Regions from separate parts of the Paenibacillus sp. QJM3NY_38 genome, predicted to be linked through region 1. Evidence: riboswitches for the same ligand, from Rfam matches in the RefSeq annotation. Region 1 holds a riboswitch; each other region holds the start of a gene.
The links. A riboswitch is a leader RNA that binds a small molecule or an ion and turns the genes downstream of it on or off. The one in region 1 is predicted to bind thiamine pyrophosphate.

Region 1 (2,199 bases):
GCCATATCCGCCACTTCCTCCGGCGCGTAAGCCATGACCGGCGACGCGCCCAGCGCATACAAGCCGTTAGCCGTAAAATTCGTAACCACCACGTTCGTCATGTTGTGAACGAGGGGGCTCGTCTGCCGCACCTTTGTTAAAAGCGCCGAAACCTCTTTTTCCCATGTATGCATATGAATCAGCCTCTCTTCGCTATATTGGAATTTATGAGCTTGTAGACTTCGTTCTTTACAGCACGGCAGCCTCCAACGGCACCGGCCATTCCTCCTGCTTATAAGCCATATCCCAAAACATATACTCCAGCTGGCAGCTCAGCATAAAATGCTCCTTCATCCGTTCTCGCTCGGCTGCCGTCGCACGCTCCGCCCATTCATCGACACGGCTGCAGAACTTGGCTGTCGCGTCTTCCCCCCGGTTGCCGTAGAAATAAATCCAATCGTAGAACGGATGGGATTCATCCGGCTTCACTTCATCCAGCAGCTTACGGCCAATCTCCAGGTAGGTCCACGGGCAAGGCAGCAGTACGGCCATAATCTCGCCCAAACTGCCCTCATGCGCCACCGTGAGCATATGACGGATATAGTGATGCGCGGACGGAGCCAGCGGATAGCCTTGAAGCTCTTCGTAGGTCACCCCGGCGGCTGCACAAAAATTCTGATGCGGATGCACCTCGCTATGCAGGATGAATGAAATCTGTTCATTAAAGGTCGCGATCTCTTCCCGGCTGGTCGATTTAGATATGGCGATGCCGTAAATTCGCATGTAGGCATTCAAATACTCAAAATCCTGCTTCACATAGTGGATCAGTTGTTTCCGCTCCAGTTTCCCCTCGGCAATACCTTTTACAAAGGGATGGTCGAAGATTGCTTGAAAAATGCCTCCCGCCTGCTGACGGAGCTCTTGCGTAAAACTCATTTTTGTCCCCACCTCCAACATTATTGAAGAGCAGGAAGTCCATAAGACACGACTTTCCAGGCAACGCTAAAAAGCCGCCCCGAAAACTGGAGCGGCTTCGTCAACAAGCCCGAGTGCGCCAAAAACGCACCAAGACCTTATATACGAAGGCTCCACTTTCCTACGCTAGTACGAACTAGATCAGGTTCAAAGGGTCCAAGATACGCTCTTGTCTCAGCCGCTAACGGCTCCCCTAGTGGACTTCCTATTCTTTTGTCTAATACTGTACATAGGTTTGTAGATGCTGTCAAACGTTAACGGTTCGCGGACAGAACCCCATGTGCGAAATCTTCCGTGATCGGTGGATCATGATGTTGTACGGTGGCAGAGGTCTTTCGCGAATAAAAAACGCCGGCTACCCGACACTTGTTTCAGAAACACTGACGCTGGGTTGTCATGTATTCCCCAACATAATGAGTACATAAACGTTATTCAAATAAATGAAGTTTAAAGGAGCGAGCTTATTTATGACGAACCCATCAAAAGCGGTTAAACCCATTCCGGATGGCTACACCTCCGTGACACCATGGATTATCTCAAGAAACTCCGCAGCGCTGATTGAATTCCTGGAGCAGGCTTTTCAAGCCGAAGAGTTAGCCCGCGTCTATGTTGGCGATAGTGTCATCGGCCATGCCGAGGTGCGAATCGGAGATTCCGTAGTGATGATGTTTGATGCAAAGCCGGAATGGCCGGATAGCCCGGCGTACCTCCGCTTATATGTTGAGGATTGCGATGCTGCTTACCAGCAAGCGCTCGCCGCAGGAGCCGTCTCGGTGACGGAGCCAACGAGTTTGTTCTTCGGCGACCGGGTGGGACGGGTACGGGACCCGTTCGGCAACTTATGGTGGATTCAGACGCGAATGGAGGACCTGACGCCCGAGGAGATGGAACGACGCGCCCAGGACCCGGATTACATGAAGGCAATGACCTATGTGGCCGGAGCGGAAATCGTGGTGAAGATTTCGTAACAAGGTGAAGTGAAGCAAAAGCGTTATTTCAGGGAGAACATCATGGGTGGTTCGGTTCCAAGGGGTATGCTTGGATGGCTGTCGATTATAATCGATGTAGGGACCGGGTAACTCAGAGTAGCTATGGTTTAGAGGTAGAAACCGAGGGAACACAGAGTATGTAGCTGAGGCTACTGCTGGGCATGGTGCTACCTGCTACTATTGGTGCGACTGCTGGGATTGATGCTACTGCTGGGATTGGAGTTACTGCTGGGCTTGGTGCGACTGCTGGGATTGA
Region 2 (2,199 bases), 640 kb from region 1:
AACTCCCACTTGACGTATAGGGATTATGTGATAACATTTCAGTCATATCTCATATAGATCGGAAAGGGTGTTGAACCATGTCACAGAAACGCTTAGATCATGTCGGTATTGTTGTCCGGGACCTAGAAGCTACAATCGCCTTCTATACATCCGTAGTCGGACTAGAACTAAAGAATCGCCTGACCCATACGAATGGCGTCATCCAGCTGGCGTTCCTCGGGTTTAATGGCAGCAACGAGACGGAAGTCGAGCTTATTCAGGGATACAGCGACACGCTGCCAGCCGAGGGCACCGTTCATCATTTTGCAGTCAGCACGGACAACATTGAAGAGGAATATGCCCGGGTTCAAGGACTTGACGTTCCTCACTTGGACGAGGAAATCGTGACGCTCCCGAATGGTTTCCGTTATTTCTTCGTACATGGTCCCGAAGGGGAATGGATTGAGTTCTTCCAGCGCTAACCTCTACGTAGAAGCCTTATTCAAATACTTTATCTCGTGAAAGGTTCATAGGATCAATTAATGTTTCCCCTTGCATAAGTGTTCTAAGCAAAGACCTGCCCCGTTCGTACCTCTTCGAACTAGACAGGTCTGGTGTGTTAGGACTATAATAGCGGATGTAATGATCGAAACTTCATAAATACCGGGGGAGCTGGGATATGGCCGGCTGAGAGTGTATCCGATATGATACTGACCCTTACACCTGATCTGGGTAATGCCAGCGTAGGAAGCCCATGTTTGCGGCAGCTATTTATTTGCCGTGGTATACACTTACGCCGTCATGCGTCCTGATATCATCAGGGCGTTTTTTTTGTGGAGTTGCGAGGTAATAGAAAGAGAACTTAAAGGAGAGAAGAAACGATGAAGAAGGGAAGATGGATTCCGCTGCTTCTCGCTTGCGTCCTGCTTATGTTCGCGTCCGGATGCGGTACAAGCGAACAGAACAAGAAGACAGGTGCCGAAGGTGAAGGCAGTCAGACTTCCGGGAAACTCCGTGACGTGCAGCTGATGCTCGATTGGTCCGCCAATACGAATCACACCGGCCTGTATGCAGCGAAGGAGCTTGGGTATTATGAGGAAGAAGGGCTTAATGTCCAGATCGTCCAGCCGGGAGCAGGCGGAACGGATACGCTGGTCGCATCCGGAAACGTGCCGTTTGGCATCAGTTATCAGGAAGGCGTAACGCTGGCCAGAACGCAAGGATTGCCGCTCGTTTCCATTGCAGCAATCATTCAGCATAATACGTCCGGCTTTGCCGCCCCCAAGGACAAAGGCATCGTGAAGGCAGGCGATTTTGAAGGAAAATCCTATGGCGGCTGGGGCTCACCTGTGGAGGAAGCCGTCATGAAATCCATCATGGAGATCGATGGCGCCGATGTCAGCAAGGTGAATATGGTCAATATGGGCGATGCCGATTATTTTACGGCCGTCAAACGCGACATTGATTTTGCCTGGATCTTCTATGCTTGGACGGGGATTGAAGCCGAGCTTCGCAATGAGCCGCTTGACATGATTTATGTGAAGGACTACTCCGAGCAGCTTGATTATTACACACCGGTAATCGTGACGAACGAGAAGCTGATCCAGGAGGACCCTGAGCTTATCAAAGCGTTCATGCGGGCGACTTCAAAAGGATACGACTATGCGATTCAACATCCTGAAGATGCGGCAGCTCTGCTTACGAAGGCGGTTCCTGACTTGGATGCCGAACTGGTTCTCGCCAGCCAGAAATGGCTGAGCCCCCGTTATCAGGATGATGCATCCCGCTGGGGCGAGCAGAAAGCCGAAGTATGGTCAGGATATGCCGACTGGATGTTTGAGCGCAAGCTGCTGGAGAAGGAACTTGATGCGGACCGCGCATTCACCAATGATTTTTTACCGGAGCAGCCATAAGGTTATTTCTATTTAAAAAGAAGAGAGACGGCCTTTGCAGCAGGCTGCTCTCTTCCATCAATATAGCTTGCACGAAAGGATGAGTTTACATGGCGAATACACTTTTGAGCATTCAAGTGATACCGAGAACGCCAAACGGGGCCGACAGCATCCCTTATGTAGATGAAGCGATTAAGGTCATTCAGGAATCAGGCGTGAAATACGAGGTTCATGCACTCGAAACGACCATGGAAGGTGAGCTCGCCGAACTGCTCAAAATCGTGGAGCGCATGCATGAAGCGCTGGTGAATGCGGGAAGTCCCAGCAT
Region 3 (2,199 bases), 2.5 Mb from region 1:
ACATGCCGGATATGGGTCATCGCAAAATCGTTCACGGGGTAAACGCGTCCCTTTAAATGCTCGCTTTCCGCCTGAACACCGGTTACAGGGGAATGAATGCGATGATAGTCGGTTGGGCTTAAATACAATACAAATGCATAACCGTTGATGTAGTTTTCCATTCTCGGTGATTTGGCGAGCAGCTCGCTCAGGGTATAATCCTGTCCCTTGACGCTCAGAATGGTGCCGGCGTTGACGGCGCACATCGCCGATATCGTGGCATCGACGGGGCTTACCATGGCATCGGCGGTGTCGTCTATGGCGCGCAGGCCTATTTTTAACCGGCGGGAAAAGAATTCGTTCAGTGAGCGGTATTCGTGGATTTCTTTCTCCGCTTCATGCGCCGGAATTTGATAAATTCGTATGAATGCAGGTATTAGATGACGGCTCAGCCGGCTGTGGGAACAATGCCCCATGATTCGGGACAGCCACTTGCGGGAGGACAGCTCAGTCATCAGACGCAGCAATTGTTTAGCCATGTCATTCTCCTTTGTGCATAGGTGTCAGCAATAAACGTTGGTGGAAAAGCCAATCACTCTGATATTGACATAGAATGAGCTGGAAATCAATAAATAGCCATTTTTGAAAAAAGGTTCTTGCTAATTGGAGAACGAATGTGTATTTTAAGATTAACATGAAACCGAATAGGGAATACGGGGGCTTGAGTGAATCAGGCTGAGATTGCAGCTGTTATCCGCTGTTGACCGTTAATCTGAACTGGGTAATGCCAGCGTAGAGAATATCCGACCCTGCCTACATAGGGCCTATTTTTCCGTCTGCGCGTTTTTCCAGACGGTTTTTTGTTGTGCTTACACAAAAATAGAGGTGGAGAGGGGAATGTGTGGTTATGGGAACATCTATGCAAGAGAAGTTGGGGGTTCAGCCCCGAAAAGGGCTGCGGTTAAGCGATATTTTGGTGACGGTGCTGGTATCGCTGGTGCTTGGCGTCATTTATCACTTCTGGGGTTCGGTTTACAATCTGTTAAAACCGCTGTTCTTTGAAGCGGATGAGTTGTTATACGGAATGTGGTTCGCTGCAGCCACGCTTGCTTACTTGCTAATCCGTAAGCCGGGAGTGGCCATCATTGCGGAAGTGGCGGCTGCCCACGTGGAAGTGCTGTTTGGCAGCGGCTGGGGATTGACTCTGCTACTGTATGGCCTCATTCAAGGACTTGGGGCAGAATTGGTATTCGCGGCGTTCCGTTATCGGAGCACCTCGGCGTGGACGCTGGCGATTGCCGGAGCAGGCGCAGCCATCGGATCGATGATCATGGACTTCTATTACAGCTATACCGATGACCTGCAGACGTGGATGTTCCTGGCCAAATACGGTATGCGGGTACTCAGCGGTGCCGTCATTGCAGGCCTGCTCATGCTCTTGCTGGCCAAAGCCTTGGACCGCACGGGCGTCACATCCCTGCTGCGTCCTGCGTCGAAGAAGGATTACGAAGCACTGGATGATCCGCGCCATGTCTAATGCCACGGTTAGCCTGGTTCCGGCTCAGTCCGCTGAGATGGTTCCGGAACCGGCGGTCTATGTGGAGGGATTGCGTCTGAAGTATCCGGGCGAGGAGCGACTGATGTTCAAAGACCTCTCCTTCTCGGCTGTCCGAGGGGAGAAGGTGTTGCTGCTCGGTCCGAGCGGCTGCGGCAAATCCACGCTGCTGCAGGTGCTTAGCGGGATGATTCCCCGCGCAACGGAGGTGCCGATGAAATGCGAGTCGCAGCTGGTTCCGCGCTCTTGGGGGTATGTATTTCAAGATCCGGATACCCAGTTCTGCATGCCGTACGTGGATGAAGAGCTGGCTTTCGTACTGGAAAATCTAAGTGTCCCCCGTGATGAGATGAAGGAGCGGATGCAAGCGGCGCTCCGCGAGGTGGGGCTTGATCTTGAGGAGCTTCATATGCCGATCGGGCATCTGTCCCAAGGCATGAAGCAAAGGTTAGCGCTGGCTTCGGCTCTGCTGCTGGAGCCGGAGGTGCTGTTCCTTGACGAGCCATCTGCCTTGCTCGACCCGGAAGGAAGGGAGCAAATCTGGTCCGCGGTGAAGGCCGTATCGGATGGGCGGACACTGATCATCGTGGAGCACCGGATCGAAGAAATGGCCAGATACGTGGATCGTGTCGTGCTGTTCAGCCCGGATGGCGTGATTCTGGGCG
Region 4 (2,199 bases), 3.5 Mb from region 1:
CATGCTGGACTTGAAGAGTCCCCGAAGCGATGGCGAAAAATGGTTTACGGTGCACAAAATAGCTGCGATTCTCTGTGATTTTGTACTTAGGGTGAACCGGGAGTGGACGGGTGAAGGGAAAACGCTGTTCCGCCTGTTTAACCGCTTTGACACAATCTTAGGAGAGCGATTGGAAGCAGCGCTCGCGGCGATGTATCGCCAAGATGATCCTTCTGTTCTAATGGCATTTACCGAGGAAATGCTCCGTCCGTACGGAGGGAAACTTCTCATCGGTTATGAGGAATAAAATATCGTTGCCAATAGATAAAGAGAGGTACATTAGCCGTGACGCTAGCAAGGCGCGGGAAATACTATAATAGTGTGATTACATCACGTCATACTTTAAATCCAGGAGGGGATCTTCATGAGCGGAGTATATGGCGGCGGTGAATATGGCAATTCAGTAGGAATTATTTTGGTTCTCTTTATCCTGCTCGTAATCATCTTGAGTGCTTGGGTTTAAACCGTCAAGATTCTTGGCAGTAGTGACAGAAAAGCCCGGCGCATGCCGGGCTTTTGTCTGCCTCAATCGAACTCAATTCGATGCGGCTTTGACCGATGGGCTGTGGGCAGACACAACCGCTGTCATGACCAGATGACTGCTGTCGGATTGGATCGCATGCAAAAACGCCTCTTCAAGTGACCCGAACACCCGGGATAAGGACCCGTCCAACCGGCTGGCGTAATGAACGCCTCCGGCGAATGTACCGGCTGCCTTCGCACGATTTACCTCAGCGTAGATGACCTCCATATAGTTATCCGTACCCATGGGGTAAAGAGCGAATTGGCAGGCAGTCTCCATATCCGCATGTTCTCCGATGTCGTTGTTTAAGCGGGTCGAATCCTCAGTCATATATACATCGGCGTCCGTATCTCCGGGGCAGCCGATGGAATAAGTGCCATTAAAAACAGTGTGCACGCCACTAGCCGCAGCATAGGCGAATATCGCCCTTGTAACATCAAAGACATGCTCTGCACGTCCACGAATACAAGTGCTCACATCGTCTGTCTGAATCCACACCTTCCCCGTATCCACAGATTGCAGCGCGCCCAGGATGACCTCCACAAACCGGTCTGTCATGGGAAATACCGAAAACCGGCATCCCACGATCCGGCTGGTTCCGCAAACAAGCTCATTCATTGTCATTTCCTCCTCATTATATAAGTCCACGCCAAAAAAACCGCACCCCGTGAAGAAGGTGCAGTTATGCCTACGAAAGGAAATAAACATAAATGCTACACTTCCCCACGCTAGTATGACCTAGATCGGGTGATAAGGGTTAACGGCAGCCCGCCGTCTCTCAGCACATGGCACCCCTAGTACAGCCAACATCTTATGTAGTTGGTTAACCACAAGATTTGCCCCGGAACTTCATGTTATCGGTAGAAGTTCGAGGGTTCTTACCTGTGTAATTGTATCGTTTTGCCATCGGTTTTTCAATCTTTGCCCATTATAAAAACCGCCTGTCCCAGTTGCAGGAACTTAGGGAGGCGGCTTTTTTCATCTGTTTGATTAGTTATATACTTTCACGCGATCTTCAAGCGGTGCAAATTCTTTTTCGCCTGGTTCAGCAACCGGCTTACCGAAAGGCATTTGAGCAATCAGCTTCCAGCTTTCCGGGATGTTCCATTCGGCTTTTACTTTTTCGTCGATCAGCGGGTTGTAGTGCTGCAGGGATGCGCCCAGACCTTCTGCTTCAAGGGATGTCCATACTACAAATTGCAGCATGCCGTTGGATTGGTTGGACCATACCGGGAAGTTGTCGGCATAAGCGGCAAAGTTTTGTTGCAGCCCGGCAATGACGTTGTTGTCCTCGAAGAACAGTACCGTACCGTAACCAGCGCGGAATGAAGCCATTTTGTCGGCAGTGGATTTGAATGCTTCTTCATCACCAACAACTTCCTTCAGAATGCCTTCCGTCATGTCCCACAGTTTATCATGCTGTTCGCCAAGCAATACAACGACGCGTGCACTTTGGGAGTTGAAAGAAGACGGAGTATACTTAACCGCTTCGTTTACGATTTCCTGAATACGCTCGTCCGAGATAACGGATTCTTTGCTAATCCCGTAATAAGAACGGCGATTTTTGAGTGCAGCTGAAAAATCTTTAGACATTGAAAAAAAACCTCCTGGTGTAATCGAATTTGCATACGCCTGAT

Region 2: another riboswitch for thiamine pyrophosphate. It lies ahead of AC0VZ8_RS03105 (ABC transporter substrate-binding protein); the one in region 1 lies ahead of tenA (thiaminase II).
Region 3: another riboswitch for thiamine pyrophosphate. It lies ahead of AC0VZ8_RS28475 (ECF transporter S component); the one in region 1 lies ahead of tenA (thiaminase II).
Region 4: another riboswitch for thiamine pyrophosphate. It lies ahead of AC0VZ8_RS22150 (YkoF family thiamine/hydroxymethylpyrimidine-binding protein); the one in region 1 lies ahead of tenA (thiaminase II).

Annotation. Positions count from the first base shown of each region.
Region 1 is NZ_CM149665.1:1,345,106-1,347,304, reverse strand. It holds gene thiM (hydroxyethylthiazole kinase) at 1-173, opposite strand, end outside; gene tenA (thiaminase II) at 229-915, opposite strand; TPP riboswitch at 1,056-1,159, opposite strand; gene AC0VZ8_RS05905 (VOC family protein) at 1,422-1,922, shown strand.
Region 2 is NZ_CM149665.1:700,567-702,765, reverse strand. It holds gene AC0VZ8_RS03110 (VOC family protein) at 78-461, shown strand; TPP riboswitch at 635-746, shown strand; gene AC0VZ8_RS03105 (ABC transporter substrate-binding protein) at 861-1,892, shown strand; gene AC0VZ8_RS03100 (MTH1187 family thiamine-binding protein) at 1,982-2,199, shown strand, end outside.
Region 3 is NZ_CM149665.1:6,147,450-6,149,648, reverse strand. It holds gene asd (archaetidylserine decarboxylase) at 1-518, opposite strand, end outside; TPP riboswitch at 683-795, shown strand; gene AC0VZ8_RS28475 (ECF transporter S component) at 887-1,516, shown strand; gene AC0VZ8_RS28470 (ABC transporter ATP-binding protein) at 1,509-2,199, shown strand, end outside.
Region 4 is NZ_CM149665.1:4,814,234-4,816,432, reverse strand. It holds gene AC0VZ8_RS22160 (nucleotidyltransferase domain-containing protein) at 1-286, shown strand, start outside; gene AC0VZ8_RS22155 (YjcZ family sporulation protein) at 404-502, shown strand; gene AC0VZ8_RS22150 (YkoF family thiamine/hydroxymethylpyrimidine-binding protein) at 575-1,180, opposite strand; TPP riboswitch at 1,266-1,368, opposite strand; gene AC0VZ8_RS22145 (nitroreductase family protein) at 1,553-2,155, opposite strand.